Regions from separate parts of the Kitasatospora sp. NPDC089913 genome, predicted to be linked through region 1. Evidence: predicted binding sites of a transcription regulator. Region 1 holds the regulator's gene; each other region holds the start of a gene.
What was found. Region 1 encodes HrcA, which represses chaperone genes, less so after heat shock. Its sites were predicted from a motif close to TTNGCACTCNGNNNNNCNGAGTGCNAA; they were not measured.
Positions count from the first base shown of each region.

Region 2: a site for HrcA is predicted at 2,661-2,687, ahead of groL (chaperonin GroEL). Genes of this name have one in related genera too.
Region 3: a site for HrcA is predicted at 2,298-2,324, ahead of groES (co-chaperone GroES). Genes of this name have one in related genera too.

Region 1 covers NZ_JBIVGI010000001.1:136,022-141,031, forward strand. The annotation lists gene ACIPYS_RS00600 (DUF2785 domain-containing protein) at 1-292, opposite strand, end outside; gene ACIPYS_RS00605 (hypothetical protein) at 378-965, opposite strand; gene htpX (zinc metalloprotease HtpX) at 1,044-1,964, opposite strand; gene hrcA (heat-inducible transcriptional repressor HrcA) at 2,238-3,272, shown strand; gene dnaJ (molecular chaperone DnaJ) at 3,348-4,490, shown strand; gene ACIPYS_RS00625 (16S rRNA (uracil(1498)-N(3))-methyltransferase) at 4,572-5,010, shown strand, end outside.
Region 2 covers NZ_JBIVGI010000053.1:7,727-12,736, reverse strand. The annotation lists gene ACIPYS_RS39315 (ABC transporter ATP-binding protein) at 1-177, opposite strand, end outside; gene ACIPYS_RS39310 (hypothetical protein) at 359-715, opposite strand; gene groL (chaperonin GroEL) at 882-2,504, opposite strand; gene ACIPYS_RS39300 (cold-shock protein) at 2,972-3,175, opposite strand; gene ACIPYS_RS39295 (MoaD/ThiS family protein) at 3,761-4,036, opposite strand; gene thrC (threonine synthase) at 4,079-5,010, opposite strand, start outside.
Region 3 covers NZ_JBIVGI010000011.1:100,028-105,037, reverse strand. The annotation lists gene ACIPYS_RS18780 (polysaccharide deacetylase family protein) at 76-1,014, shown strand; gene ACIPYS_RS18775 (class I SAM-dependent methyltransferase) at 990-2,198, opposite strand; gene groES (co-chaperone GroES) at 2,466-2,771, shown strand; gene groL (chaperonin GroEL) at 2,886-4,514, shown strand; gene ACIPYS_RS18760 (LysR family transcriptional regulator) at 4,684-5,010, shown strand, end outside.

The sequences.
Region 1 (5,010 bases):
AGCGGGCGAAGGCGTCCAGCCAGGCCGGGCGGTGGGTGCCGAGGTCGGCGAGGTCGGCGAGGATCAGCGGGGCGAAGGTGCGGGCCTGGATCTCGGGGCCGGTGAGGCGTTCGGCCATCTCGTCGCCGAGCGCGAGGCGCTCGGCGGGGGTGAGCTGCGGTACCCAGCGGCACAACTGCTCGTAGGCGAGGCTGTCGCGGACGTGCGGGTCGGGCGAGCGCAGTGCGGCGCTGACGGCGGCGAGGGTGTCGGGGGTGGGGGCGGCGGATTCGAGAGCGGTCCAGTTGATCACGGGCGGACCCTAGGGGCGGGGGCGCCGGTGGGCCACCGGATTTCCGGGCCCGGGGGCGGCACCGCCGGCCCGGTGGCCCCCCGGTTCACAGGCCCGGCGCGCCCCAGACCGGGAACCAGCGGGTGAGGTCCTTCTCCAGCCGCAGGTCGTTGCCGAGCATCGCGTTGACCTCCAGCTCCAGCGGGTTGTCGCGCTTCTCGCCGCCGCCGGGCATCGGTGCGAACGGGTAGAAGGTGCCGCGTTTGTACAGGTAGACGAGGGCGAGCGGCCGCCGCCCGTCGGCGTCGCGGAAGCCGACCAGGGAGCAGAGCAGCTGGGGGCCGAAGCCGTGCGCCTCGAGTTCGCTGTTGACCGCGTGCAGGTCGTTGACCAGTGCGGGCAGTTCGCCGGGTTCGTGCCGGGCGAGCAGCCAGGAGTAGCCGTAGGAGTCCCGGGAGGCCTCGACGGGGACGCCGCCGCGTTCGGTGTCGGCGTCGAGCAGGGCCCGGACCTGCCGTTCGACCTCGTCGAAGGCGCCGCCCTCGACGGAGGCGAAGCAGACCGAGCCGAGTCCGGTGGGCCGGAAGCCGGCCGCGGCCTCCAGGGTGAGGGCGGCGGACGGTACGCCGAACAGCTGGTCGAGGTCGGGCTTGACGGGCTTGGTGCGGCCGAACAGCGTGTCCAGGATGCCCACGGCGGTCCTTCCGGTCGGAGAACGGTGCGGTGCGGTGCGGTGCGGGGAGGGATGGGAGCGGCGCGGGCGACGGGCGGCTCAGCGGCCGAGGTCGGAGGAGATCTTCGCCAGCTGGGCCAGTCGCTGCTCCAGCGACGGGTGGGTGGAGAACAGCTGGGTGGCGGCCTCCCGGGCGCTGAGGGCCGGCGCGAAGTAGAACGCGTTGTAGGCCTGCGACTGGCGCAGGTCCCGGGTCGGGATGGCGGCGATCTGGCCGGTCACCTTGGTGAGCGCCGAGGCGAGCGCGCTGGGCCGCCCGGTGAGCTGGGCGGCGGCCCGGTCGGCGGCCAGCTCCCGGTAGCGGGAGAGCAGCCGGGTCAGCAGGAAGCTGATCGCGTAGACGGCGATCGACACCAGCGGGATCACCAGGGCGGCGATCGCGGCGTTGGAGTCGTTGTTGTTGCGCCCGCCGCCCATGAAGCCGCCGTACACGGCGATCCGGGTCATCGCGCCGGCCAGTACGCCCAGGAAGCCGGCCACCGTCATCACGGCGACGTCGCGGTGGGCGACGTGGGACAGCTCGTGGGCGAGCACGCCCTCCAGCTCCTCGGGTTCCAGCCGGCGCAGCAGGCCGGTGGTCACGCAGACCACCGCGTTCTGCGGGTTGCGGCCGGTGGCGAAGGCGTTCGGCATGTCGTTGTCGGCGACCGCCACCCGGGGTTTGGGCATGTCGGCGAGCGCGCAGAGCCGGTCGACGGCGCCGTGCAGCTGCGGGTACTGCTCCGGGGTGACCCGGTGGGCACCCATCGCCCGTTCGGTGATGCGGTCGCTGAACCAGAACTGGGCGACGAACAGGCCGCCCGAGATCAGCACGACGATCGGCCAGGCGCCGCGCAGCAGCACGATCAGCAGACCGGTGAATCCCACGTACAGCAGCCCGATCAGGAACATCGTCCCCACCATGCGGCCGGTCAGGCCGCGGTCGGGGGCGAAGCGGGTGTGCTGGCCCGAGCTCGACATCTCTGCTCCTCCGTTCGCCGTCCGCTTCCGATGCTGCCACCGGGCGGGCCCCGCGGCATCACCCGCGCGCCGCGGACTGCGGGCAGGATCACCCCGGCCGGGCCGTTCCTGCCGTCGGACCCGGGCCTTACACTGGCAGGTACGGTTCTGGCACTCGTGTGTTCAGAGTGCCAAGGCCCGGCCCCTCGGGGTCGGACCGGACAGCTCGAACACGGACACATGCCACGACGGTGTGTCACAACGGACAACGCGTGAAGACGGAGGTGCGTGCCCATGGCCGGTGAGGTCCGCCAGCTCGACGACCGCAAACTCGCGGTGCTTCGCGCGATCGTCCAGGACTACGTGGGCACCGAGGAGCCGGTCGGCTCCAAGGCCCTGGTCGAGCGGCACAACCTCGGGGTCTCCCCGGCGACCGTCCGCAACGACATGGCGGCGCTGGAGGAGGAGGGGTACATCCACCAGCCGCACACCAGCGCCGGGCGGATCCCCACCGACAAGGGCTACCGGCTGTTCGTCGACAAGCTGGCCGAGGTCAAGCCGATGAGCGCGCCCGAGCGGCGGGCGATCCGGCACTTCCTCGACGGCGCGGTGGACCTCGACGACGTGGTCGCCCGCACGGTGCGGCTGCTCGCCCAGCTGACCCGCCAGGTCGCGGTGGTGCAGTACCCCTCGCTGAGCCGCTCCACGGTGCGGCACATCGAGCTGGTGGCGCTGGCCCCGGCCAAGGTGATGCTGGTGCTGATCATGAACACCGGCCGCGTCGAGCAGCGGTTGGTGGACTGCCCGGGTACGGTCGGCGAGACCGTGCTGGCGGACCTCCGGGGCCGGATCAACGCCCGGGCCGCCGGACAGCGGCTCCCGGACGTCCCGGGGCTGCTGGAGGAGCTGCCCGCGCAGTTCGAGGCGGCCGACCGGCCGACCGTGTCCACGGTGCTGGCGACGCTCTTCGAGACCCTCGCCGAGCAGCGCGAGGAGCGGATCATGCTGGCCGGCACGGCCAATCTGACCCGCTTCGGCCACGACTTCCCGCTGACCATCCAGCCGGTGCTGGAGGCACTGGAGGAGCAGGTCGTCCTGCTCCGCCTCCTGGGTGAGACCGCGGACGCCGGGATGACGGTCCGGATCGGGCGGGAGAACGCCTACGAAGGGCTGAATTCCACCTCGGTCGTCTCGGTCGGTTACGGTTCGGGCGACGAGAGCGTGGCCAAACTGGGGGTGATCGGTCCGACCCGGATGGACTACCCGGGCACAATGGGGGCGGTGCGAGCGGTGGCACGGTACGTGGGCCAGATTCTGGCCGAGTCGTAGGAACGGTCGTCGTCGGACAGCTGACGGCGCCCGAAGTCGCAAGCACTCACACAGGCGGAACAAGCGGAGCATTTGGTGGCCACGGACTACTACGCGGTACTCGGCGTCCGACGGGATGCGGGGCAGGACGAGATCAAGAAGGCGTTCCGGCGCCTGGCACGCGAACTGCACCCGGACGTCAACCCGGACCCGAAGACGCAGGAGCGGTTCAAGGAGATCAACGCCGCCTACGAGGTGCTCTCCGACCCGCAGAAGCGCCAGGTCTACGACCTCGGCGGCGACCCGCTCTCGCCGAACGGCGGGGGCGGCGCGGGCGGCTTCGGCGCGGGCGCGGCGGGCTTCGGCTTCTCCGACATCATGGACGCCTTCTTCGGCGCCGCCTCCGGCCAGCGCGGACCGCGCTCCCGGACCAGGCGCGGCCAGGACGCCATGATCCGGCTGGAGATCACCCTGGAGGAGGCCGCGTTCGGCACCACCAAGGAACTCCAGGTCGACACCGCCGTCACCTGCACCACCTGCAGCGGCGAGGGCGCCGCGCCCGGCACCTCCGCGCAGACCTGCGACATGTGCCGCGGCAAGGGCGAGGTCTCCCAGGTCACCCGGTCCTTCCTGGGCCAGGTCATGACCTCGCGCCCCTGCCCGCAGTGCCAGGGCTTCGGCACCGTCGTGCCGACCCCGTGCCCGGAGTGCGCCGGCGACGGCCGGGTCCGCGCCCGGCGCACCCTGACCGTCAAGATCCCGGCCGGGGTCGACAACGGCACCCGGATCCAGCTGGCCGGCGAGGGCGAGGTCGGCCCCGGCGGCGGCCCGGCCGGCGACCTCTACGTCGAGATCGCCGAGACCAGCCACCCGACCTTCCAGCGGCGCGGCGACGACCTGCACTGCACGGTCACCATCCCGATGACGGCGGCCTCGCTCGGCACCCAGGTGCCGCTGCAGACCCTGGACGGGATCGAGGAGGTCGACATCCGGCCCGGCACCCAGTCCGGCCAGTCGATCCCGCTGCACGGCCGCGGCATCACCCACCTGCGCGGCGGCGGCCGCGGTGACCTGATAGTGCATGTCGAGGTGCAGACGCCCACCAAGCTCGACGCCGAGCAGGAGGAGCTGCTGCGCCGCCTGGCGGTGCTGCGCGGCGAGGAGCGGCCGTCCGGCCAGTTCGCGCCCGGGCAGCAGGGGCTGTTCTCCCGGCTGAAGGACGCCTTCAACGGCCGGTAGCCGTCCCGCGCGGGGGTGCCGAGGCTTCCTCGGCACCCTTTTCGCGTTCCCGTTCCCGTTCCCACCCCGGAGGTTCCCCGCATGACCGCGCCCGTGTTCTTCGCCGACCCCGAGCGGATCGCCGCCGCCGCGCCGGGCGCGACGGTGCGCCTGGACGGGCCGGAGGGCCGGCACGCGGCCGCGGTGAAGCGGCTGGAGCCGGGCGAGGCGGTCACCCTGACGGACGGCCTCGGCCTCGGCGCGGACGGCACCGTCGCGGCGGTGCACGGCAAGGACGCGATCGACGTGGCGGTGACGGCCGTGCGCCGGGAGCCGGAGCCGTCGCCGCGGATCGTCGTCGTCCAGGCGCTGCCCAAGGGCGACCGGGGCGAGCTGGCGGTGGAGACCATGACCGAGGTCGGCGTGGACGTGGTGATCCCCTGGGCGGCCTCGCGCTGCATCACCCAGTGGAAGGGCGAGCGCGGCGCCAAGGCGCTCGCCAAGTGGCGGGCCACCGCGCGCGAGGCCGGCAAGCAGTCCC
Region 2 (5,010 bases), on a different contig from region 1:
CAGGGTCAGCAGGGTCGACTTGCCGGAGCCGGAGGGCCCCATGACGGCGACGAACTCGCCGGGGCGCACGGCCAGGTCGACGCCGCGCAGGGCATGCACCTCGGCCTCGCCGTGCCCGTGCGTCCGGGTGACGGCGCGCAGTTCGAGGACCGGACGGGCCGGATCTGGCTGGGACATGGGTCTCCCCCACTCATTGCCGAAAGAAGGACTCGGACGGACTATATATGTCGTTGGACTGCATATGCAGTCCAGTGGTTCCCATCGGCACGAAAAAGCCGCCGCCGCACCCGGAGGTGCGACGGCGGCCCGGAGGAGGAAGGACCGGCGGCTGAGGCCCGGCCGGCAGCCGGGACGCGCCCTACAGCTCGCCCACCGCCGCCACGACGGCGCCGCGCTTGCCGCACACCCAGTGCGGCTCCGGCCCCAGCTCGGGTTCCACGCCCAGCGCGTGCGGGTCGCCGTCGGCCGCGCAGTCCGCGCACAGCGGCCAGCGGCCGTGGCTCTCCAGCAGCGCGTCCTGGACGTCCTGGGCGACCAGGCCCAGGACGTACTCGACGCCGTCCGGCCACTGCTCCAGCCACCAGCGCCGGTGCGTCACGGCCTGCTCGACCAGGGACACCACGGCGGGGTCGGCGGCGTCCCGCGCGGTCAGGTCGGCCAGGATCAGCGCCCGCGCGGTGTGCAGCGCCGTCTCGATGTCGTCTGTCGTAGCCATCCGTCCAGTCTCCCAAGAACGCCCGGAAACCCGGGACCCCCGGCCCCGGGAAGGCGCCCCGGGAACGCCCCGGGGAACGATCCCGGGAACGCCGCGAGGGCGGCTCCCCGTCGGGGAACCGCCCTCGCGGACGAAAGACCTGCCGATCCGATCGAAGCGATCAGGATCAGAAGTCCATGTCACCGCCCGGCATGCCGCCGCCGGCGGCCGCGGCGGCCTTCTCCGGCTTGTCGGCGATGACGGCCTCGGTGGTGAGGAACAGCGCCGCGATGGAGGCGGCGTTCTGCAGCGCGGAGCGGGTGACCTTGGCCGGGTCGATGATGCCGGCGGCGACCAGGTCGACGTACTCGTTGGTGGCGGCGTTCAGGCCGTGACCGGCGGGGAGGTTGCGCACCTTCTCCACCACGACGCCGCCCTCGAGGCCGGCGTTGGTCGCGATCTGCTTGATCGGGGCCTCGAGCGCGACCTTGACGATGTTGGCACCGGTGGCCTCGTCGCCGTCCAGCTCCAGCTTGTCGAAGGCGACCGAGGCCTGCAGCAGCGCGACGCCACCACCGGCGACGATGCCCTCCTCGACGGCGGCCTTCGCGTTGCGGACGGCGTCCTCGATGCGGTGCTTGCGCTCCTTGAGCTCCACCTCGGTGGCCGCGCCGGCCTTGATGACGGCCACGCCGCCGGCCAGCTTGGCGAGGCGCTCCTGGAGCTTCTCGCGGTCGTAGTCCGAGTCGCTGTTCTCGATCTCGGCGCGGATCTGGTTCACCCGGCCCGCGACCTGCTCGCTGTCGCCGCCACCGTCGACGATGGTGGTCTCGTCCTTGGTGATGACCACCTTGCGGGCGCTGCCCAGCAGGTCGACGCCGGCGTTCTCCAGCTTCAGGCCGACCTCCTCGGAGATCACGGTGCCGCCGGTGAGGATGGCGATGTCCTGGAGCATGGCCTTGCGGCGGTCGCCGAAGCCCGGGGCCTTGACGGCGACGGACTTGAAGGTGCCGCGGATCTTGTTCACGACCAGGGTCGACAGGGCCTCGCCCTCGACGTCCTCGGCGATGATGACGAGCGGCTTGCCGCTCTGCATGACCTTCTCCAGCAGCGGCAGCAGGTCCTTGACCGAGCCGATCTTGGAGTTGGCGATCAGGATGTAGGGGTCCTCGAACGAGGTCTCCATACGCTCCAGGTCGGTGGCGAAGTAGGCCGAGATGTAGCCCTTGTCGAAGCGCATGCCCTCGGTGAGCTCGAGCTCGAGACCGAAGGTGTTGCTCTCCTCGACGGTGATGACGCCTTCCTTGCCGACCTTGTCCATGGCCTCGGCGATGAGCTCGCCGATCTGGGTGTCGGCGGCCGAGATGGAGGCGGTGGAGGCGATCTGCTCCTTGGTCTCCACGTCCTTGGCCTGGGCCAGGAGCTGGTCGGAGACGGCGGTGACGGCCTTCTCGATGCCGCGCTTCAGGGCCATCGGGTTGGCGCCGGCGGCGACGTTGCGCAGACCCTCGCGGACGAGCGCCTGGGCCAGCACGGTGGCGGTGGTGGTGCCGTCACCCGCGACATCGTCGGTCTTCTTGGCGACCTCCTTGACGAGCTCCGCGCCGATCTTCTCGTACGGGTCCTCGAGCTCGATCTCCTTGGCGATGGAGACACCGTCGTTGGTGATCGTGGGGGCGCCCCACTTCTTCTCCAGAACGACGTTGCGGCCCTTGGGGCCGAGCGTGACCTTCACTGCGTCGGCAAGCTGGTTCATGCCACGCTCAAGGCCGCGGCGAGCTTCCTCATCAAAGGCGATGATCTTGGCCATCAGAAGTGGTCCTCCGGGACACGGTCGACTGCTCGGACCAAGGGGTGCCCGCGACGGACGGCCCTGGTGTGCGGGGGTCCATTCCCCTACCGCTCCCTGGGGCCTCACCGACCCGGTCCGCTGTCACTCTCAAGCTGTGAGTGCTAACGCCAATGATTAGCACTCCGGGTGGGTGAGTGCAAGCCCAATCGGGCAATCCGCGAGCCGCGCCACCCGCGCCGCGCACCCGCCCGGAGCCGTCCCCGACCGCCTCCGACCGGGCCGGATCCGACCGGAACGCCGCGCCCCGCGGCCGGCCCCCGGAGCCCGGCCCCGGGCCCGACGGCGGACATCGCGACGGCCACGACGGCCGACATGACGGCGGACATGACGGCGGGCCCGTACGACCGAGGTCGCACGGGCCCGCCGTGAGAATCAAGAGGTGCGCCAGCCGATGGGCCGAGCAGAGCTCCCGGGTGTCGGAAAGGTCAGACCGCCGCGCGGACCATGTCCGCCTGCGGACCCTTCTGCCCCTGAGAGATCTCGAACTCGACCCGCTGGCCCTCCTCAAGGGTGCGGTAGCCGTCCATCTGGATCGCGCTGTAGTGGACGAAGACGTCCGCACCACCGTCGACCGCGATGAAGCCGTAACCCTTCTCCGCGTTGAACCACTTGACGGTGCCCTGAGCCATTCCGAACTCCCCTAGTGCTGTGCTGGCCCTTCACGCGCCCGCAGGTCTGCGGGCCCGGGTCTGGTTGGAGGCCGGCCCGGGGAACCCCCCCTGGGCGCAGCCGCGCACGCCACAATCCTCCCGATGACGCCGAACGGCATCCGGCGAACGGGCGATTGCGTCGACCGCGGCTGAATGTATCCGGATCGACGCCCTCTGCAACAGGGTCAATGGCGGGGAATTCACCCGCGGCGCCGTGGGACAGGACGGGCGCAATCGGGATAAAGCCCTGCATTCTCCGCCGGACATAGCGGACGTATTACCAGAAATCCCCGCCAGAATTCTGACACCGGCCTGACATGTATCCAGGTCCCGGGCCCGTCCCGGCTCCCGCCGGACGCGGGCCGGCGGTGGTGGCGGTGCGGTGGATTCGTTCCCGGACCAGGGTGACGGGCGCGCCCTGTTCCCGGTCCAGCGACACTTTACTCCGCCCGGGACCGAAGATATTCCCGCCAAAATGCGCACGGCCGTCCGCGGCACGGAATTCCGTGCCGCGGACGGCCGTCGGCGACGCGCCCGCCCCGGGGGGAACGGACCGCCCGCGGATCACCCGCCGGCGACCGCCGGGATGATCGAAATGTTCGCGCCGTCCTTGATCCCCGTTTCCAGGCCCTCGGCGAACCGCACGTCGTCGTCGTTCACGTAGACATTGACGAAACGGCGCAGCTTGCCGGTGTCGTCGAGGATCCGCGCGGCGATCCCGGCGTGGTTGCGCTCCAGGTCGGCGATCACCTCGGCCAGCGTGGCGCCCTCGGCGGGCACCTCGCTGACGCCGCCGGTGTAGGTGCGCAGGATGGTCGGGATGCGGACGTTGGCGCTCATGGGGGTCTCCTAGCTACTACGGGCGCTGGGTGGGCGGAGGGGTCAGTCGGAAGCGAGGCCGGCGCCCCGGAAGGCGTCCAGGGTCGGCCGGATGACGGCGGTCATGCCGGACTCGGCGACCGCGTCGAGGGTCTTGAGCCCGTCACCGGTGTTGATCGCGACGGTCTCCTTCGACGGGTCCAGCTGCCCGGTCTCGACCAGCTTCTTCAGCACGCCGACGGTCACGCCGCCCGCGGTCTCCGCGAAGATGCCCTCGGTCCGCGCCAGCAGCCGGATCGCCGCCACGACCTCCTCGTCGGTGACGTCCTCCACCGCGCCGCCGGTGCGCCGGGCGATGTCCAGCACGTACGGGCCGTCGGCCGGGTTGCCGATCGCCAGCGACTTGGCGATGGTGTCCGGCTTGACCGGCCGGATCACGTCGTGACCGGCCTTGAAGGCCGCCGAGACCGGCGAGCAGCCCGCCGCCTGGGCGCCGAAGATCCGGTACGGCCGGTCCTCGACCAGGCCCAGCCTGATCAGCTCCTGCAGCCCCTTGTCGATCTTGGTGAGCTGGGAGCCCGAGGCGATCGGGATCACGATCTGCTCCGGCAGCCGCCAGCCGAGCTGCTCGCAGATCTCGAAGGCCAGCGTCTTGGAGCCCTCGCCGTAGTACGGCCGCAGATTGACGTTGACGAAGCCCCAGCCCTCGCCGGCCGGGTCGCCGATCAGCTCCGAGCAGAAGCGGTTCACGTCGTCGTAGTTGCCCTCGATGCCGACCAGCTCGCCGCCGTACACCCCGGCCATCACGACCTTGCCCTGCTCCAGGTCGTGCGGGATGAACACGCAGGACCGGAAGCCCGCCCGGGCCGCCGCCGCGCCGACCGCGCCGGCCAGGTTGCCGGTCGACGAGCAGGAGAGCGTGGTGTAGCCGAACACCCGGGCCGCCTCGATGGCGCAGGCCACCACGCGGTCCTTGAAGGAGTGGGTCGGGTTCC
Region 3 (5,010 bases), on a different contig from region 1:
GGGCGGGAACCGAACGCCGGGCCGTTACCGTGCTAGCGATCGAGGTCGCTGAACGGGAGCGGGGAGCACGGCGCGGTGAACAGGCACGTACGGAGCAGGACGACGGTGTACGCGGCGGGGGCGCTCGCCCTGCTGGCCGCGGCCACCGGGTGCACGAGCGACGCCGGCAGCGGCGCGGCCTCGGCCGCGCTGGTCCCGGCGAGCGGTTCCCCGGCGGGCGGTGCCGCGGCGGTCCCGTCGCGGTCCGCGGGCCCGTCGCCGACCGCCTCCCCGACCGCCTCCCCGACCGGTGGCGGCCCGGCCGCCGGGGACGCCGCGGCCTGGGCGAAGTGGCACCTCGCGCCGCTGCCGCCGGCGCCGCCCGCACCCGCCGACAAGCCGGTGAAACTCGCCCGGACCGGGCCGGTCCCGGTGTTCAGCGAGGTGAAGACCTCCGACAAGGTCGTCTTCGTCACCATCGACGACGGTGCCGAGAAGGACCCGAAGTTCGTCGAGATGCTGACCGACCTCAAGGTGCCGGTGTCGATGTTCCTGACCCGCGACATCGTCAAGGACGACTACGGCTACTTCAAGCGCCTCCAGGCCCTCGGCAACCACGTCCACAACCACACCGTGGACCACGCCCAGCTGAGCAAGGTGCCGCCGGAGAAGCAGAAGTCCGAGATCTGCGACGCCCAGGCCGCGCTCACCCAGCAGTACGGCACCCCGCCGCTGCTGTTCCGCCCGCCGTACGGGGACGGCGCCAACACGCCCGCGCTCAACACCGCGGTGCAGCAGTGCGGGCCGAGGGCGGTCGTGCTGTGGCGCGAGTCGATGCAGATCCACGACATGCAGTACCAGGCCGCGGACAAGAAGCTGCGGGCCGGCGACATCGTGCTCGCCCACTTCCGGGGCCCGAAGGACCTCAAGGGCGAGACGATGACGCAGATGTTCGGCGAGCTGCTGGCCCGGATCCAGGAGCAGGGCTTCGCGGTGGCCCGGCTGGAGGACTACATCGAGGCGCCGGCCGCCTGAACGGCCGCGGCCGGTCCGGTGACGGGGTGGCCGAGCATCATCAGCGGGCCGTTGTCGGTGCGGCTGAGGACCACCGTGACGGAGTTCGGACCGCTGGGACGCAGCTGGCGGCGCAGTTCCTCCGGGGTGATCGCCATTCCGCGCTTCTTGATCACCACCGTGCCGACCTTGCGCTCGCGCAGCAGCGCCTTGAGCTTCTTGATGTGGAACGGCAGGACGTCGGTCAGCTCGAAGGCGTGCGCGTACGGGGTGTCGACCAGCTCGTCGGAGGTCAGGTAGGCGATCTTCGGATCGATCAGCCGCCCGTTCACCAGCCCGGCCACCTCGGCGACCAGATGGGCGCGGATCACGGCGCCGTCCGGCTCGTACAGGTAGCGGCCGACCGGTCCGGCCGGGGGGTCGGGCAGATCTCCGCCGGTGAGGCCGGCCCGCTGCGGCAGCAGGGTGGCGCGGTGCGGGTGCCCGGCCCGGGTGCCGAACCAGAGCACCGCCTCCTTGACGTCGCCGTGGTCCGAGACCCACTCGGCCTCGGCGTCCTCCGGGACGGCCTCGTGCGGGATGCCGGGCGCCACCTTGAGCGCGCCGACGGGGGCCCGGCGGCCGGCCTCGATCGCCCAGGAGAGCGGCGGGGCGTACGCCTCGGGGTCGAAGACCCGGCCGCGCGCGGTGCGCCGGGCGGGGTCGGTGAAGACCGCGTCGTAGCCGGTGACGTCGACCCCGGCCACGTCCGCGCAGCGCACCTCGACCAGGTCGGCCAGGCCCAGGGCGGCGGCGTTGGCGGCGAGGGCGGCGCAGGCGGCCGGGTCCCGGTCGACGGCGAGCACCTCGATGCCGGCCCGGGCCAGGGCCAGCACGTCGCCGCCGATGCCGCAGCAGAGGTCGGCCAGCCGCTTCACCCCCAGCCCGGCGAACCGTGCGGCCCGCCACTCGGCGACCTCGCGCCGGGTGGACTGCTCGACGCCGTTGGGCGTGAAGTACATGAGATCGGCGTCGGCGCCGAACTTGGCCCGGGCCCGCTGCCGCAGCCTGGCCTGCCCGAAGGCGGCCGACACCAGCTCGGCGGGGTGCTCCTTGCGCAGCCGGGTGGCGAGTGCCAGCTCCTCCTCGGGCGCGAACTCGCGCAGTTCGGCGAGCAGGGCCTGGCCCCGCTCGGTCAGCAGGGCCCGCAGGTCGTCGTTCTCCACCCGCTCATTCTCCCCGGTCACGGGCGGGCCCGGGCCGCGGGCCCGCGGGCGGGAGCGCGCGGTCGACGGGTGCGTCCGGCGGGACCGGCCCGCGTGGCGTTGGCACTCTGGTTGACTGAGTGCTAACGGCGGCCTATGGTCATCACTAGCACTCACCACCGGGGGAGTGCTAACGCGACAATGCGTGTCTGACCCCCGCGACGGCAGATCCGTGAGTTCGCCCCTACCCGTTAGAAAACCCCGTAATCTCCGAAGGGGAGCTCGGACGTGACCACCAGCAGCAAGGTTGCCATCAAGCCGCTCGAGGACCGCATTGTGGTCCAGCCGCTCGACGCCGAGACCACCACGGCCTCCGGCCTGGTTATCCCGGACACCGCCAAGGAGAAGCCCCAGGAGGGCGTCGTCCTGGCTGTCGGCCCGGGCCGCTTCGAGGACGGCCAGCGTCTGCCGCTCGACGTCGCCGTGGGTGACATCGTCCTGTACTCGAAGTACGGCGGCACCGAGGTGAAGTACCAGGGCGAGGAGTACCTGGTGCTCTCCGCGCGCGACGTTCTCGCCATCATCGAGAAGTAAAAAGCGTTCAGCCACGCCCCGGATCCGTGTCCCTAGTGACAGGGGCCGGGGCGTGGCTGTTGGTTCACGTAGTCGAGCGGCCCGCGACGGCCGCACCCCGAAGGAACAGGAAACATGGCGAAGATCCTGCAGTTCGACGAGGACGCCCGCCGCTCGCTCGAGCGCGGTGTCAACAAGCTGGCCGACACCGTCAAGGTGACCATCGGCCCCAAGGGCCGCAACGTCGTCATCGACAAGAAGTTCGGCGCCCCGACCATCACCAACGACGGTGTCACCATCGCCCGTGAGGTCGAGCTCGACGACCCGTACGAGAACCTTGGCGCGCAGCTCGTCAAGGAGGTCGCCACCAAGACCAACGACGTCGCGGGCGACGGCACCACCACCGCCACCGTGCTGGCCCAGGCCCTGGTCAACGAGGGTCTGCGCAACGTCGCCGCGGGCGCCGGCCCGGCCGCCCTGAAGAAGGGCATCGACAAGGCCGTCGCCGCCGTCTCCGAGCACCTGCTGTCGGTCGCCCGCGAGATCGAGGGCAAGGACGACGTCGCCGCCGTCGCGAGCCTCTCCGCCCAGGACACCCAGGTCGGCGAGCTGATCGCCGAGGCGATCGACAAGGTCGGCAAGGACGGTGTCATCACCGTCGAGGAGTCGAACACCTTCGGCGTGGAGCTGGACTTCACCGAGGGCATGCAGTTCGACAAGGGCTACCTGTCGCCGTACTTCGTCACCGACGCGGAGCGGCAGGAGGCGGTCCTCGAGGACCCGTACATCCTGATCAACCAGGGCAAGATCTCCTCCATCCAGGAGCTGCTGCCGCTGCTGGAGAAGATCCTGCAGGGCGGCACCTCCCGCCCGCTGCTGATCATCGCCGAGGACGTCGACGGCGAGGCGCTGTCCACCCTCGTGGTGAACAAGATCCGCGGCACCTTCAACGCGGTGGCCGTCAAGGCCCCGGGCTTCGGCGACCGCCGCAAGGCGATCCTCGGCGACCTGGCCGTCCTCACCGGCGGCACCGTGATCTCCGAGGAGGTCGGCCTCAAGCTCGACCAGGCCGGTCTGGACGTGCTGGGCTCCGCCCGCCGCGTGACCGTCACCAAGGACGAGACGATCGTCGTCGACGGCGCCGGTGACTCCGAGGCCGTGACCGGCCGCGTCGCCCAGATCAAGGGCGAGATCGCCAACACCGACTCGGACTGGGACCGCGAGAAGCTGCAGGAGCGCCTGGCCAAGCTGGCCGGCGGCGTCTGCGTCATCCGCGTCGGTGCCGCCACCGAGGTGGAGCTGAAGGAGCGCAAGCACCGTCTCGAGGACGCCATCTCGGCGACCCGTGCCGCGGTCGAGGAGGGCATCGTCGCCGGTGGTGGCGCCTCCCTGGTGCACGCCGCCAAGGTGCTGGACGGCGGCCTGGGCCTGTCCGGCGACGAGGCCACCGGTGTCGCGGTCGTCCGCAAGGCGCTGCACGAGCCGCTGCGCTGGATCGCCCAGAACGCCGGCCTGGAGGGTTACGTCATCACCTCCAAGGTCTCCGAGCTGGAGCTGGGCCAGGGCTACAACGCGGCCACCGGCGAGTACGGCGACCTGGTGAAGGCCGGCGTCATCGACCCGGTCAAGGTCACCCGCTCCGCCCTGGAGAACGCCGCCTCGATCGCCTCCTTGCTTCTCACCACCGAGACCCTCGTGGTGGAGAAGAAGGAGGAGGAGGCCGACGCCGGTCACTCGCACGGCGGCCACGGCCACTCGCACTGAGGCCCGAAGCACTGACCGGAGGCCCGGTCCGCGCCCCGCTGGGGGTGGCGGGCCGGGCCTCCGGCGTTGCGGCGCGGACCGTGCCCGGGGCGGCCGCGACGGGGTGTTCCATCCTTCAACTATCAGTTGAATTTTGCTTGTTGCAAAGAATGTCTTATATCTTGGGGGCATGATCGAGGCCCGCCACCTGCGCGTCCTGCGTGCCGTCGCCCGCACCGGCTCCTTCTCCGCCGCCGCTCGTGAGCTGGGCTGCACCCAGCCCGCGATCAGTCAGCAGATGAAGGCGCTGGAGAAGTCCGTGGACACCCCGCTGGTGGTCCGTTCGGGCCGCGGGATGCAGCTCAGCGAGGCCGGCCGGGTGCTGCTCAAGCATGCCACCGGAATCCTCGCCGGGCTCTCCGCCGCGGAGGAGGAGGTCGCCGCGATCGCCGGACTGCGGGCCGGCCGGGTCCGGCTGGTGTCCTTCCCGACCGCCAGTTCCACCCTGGTGCCGCCG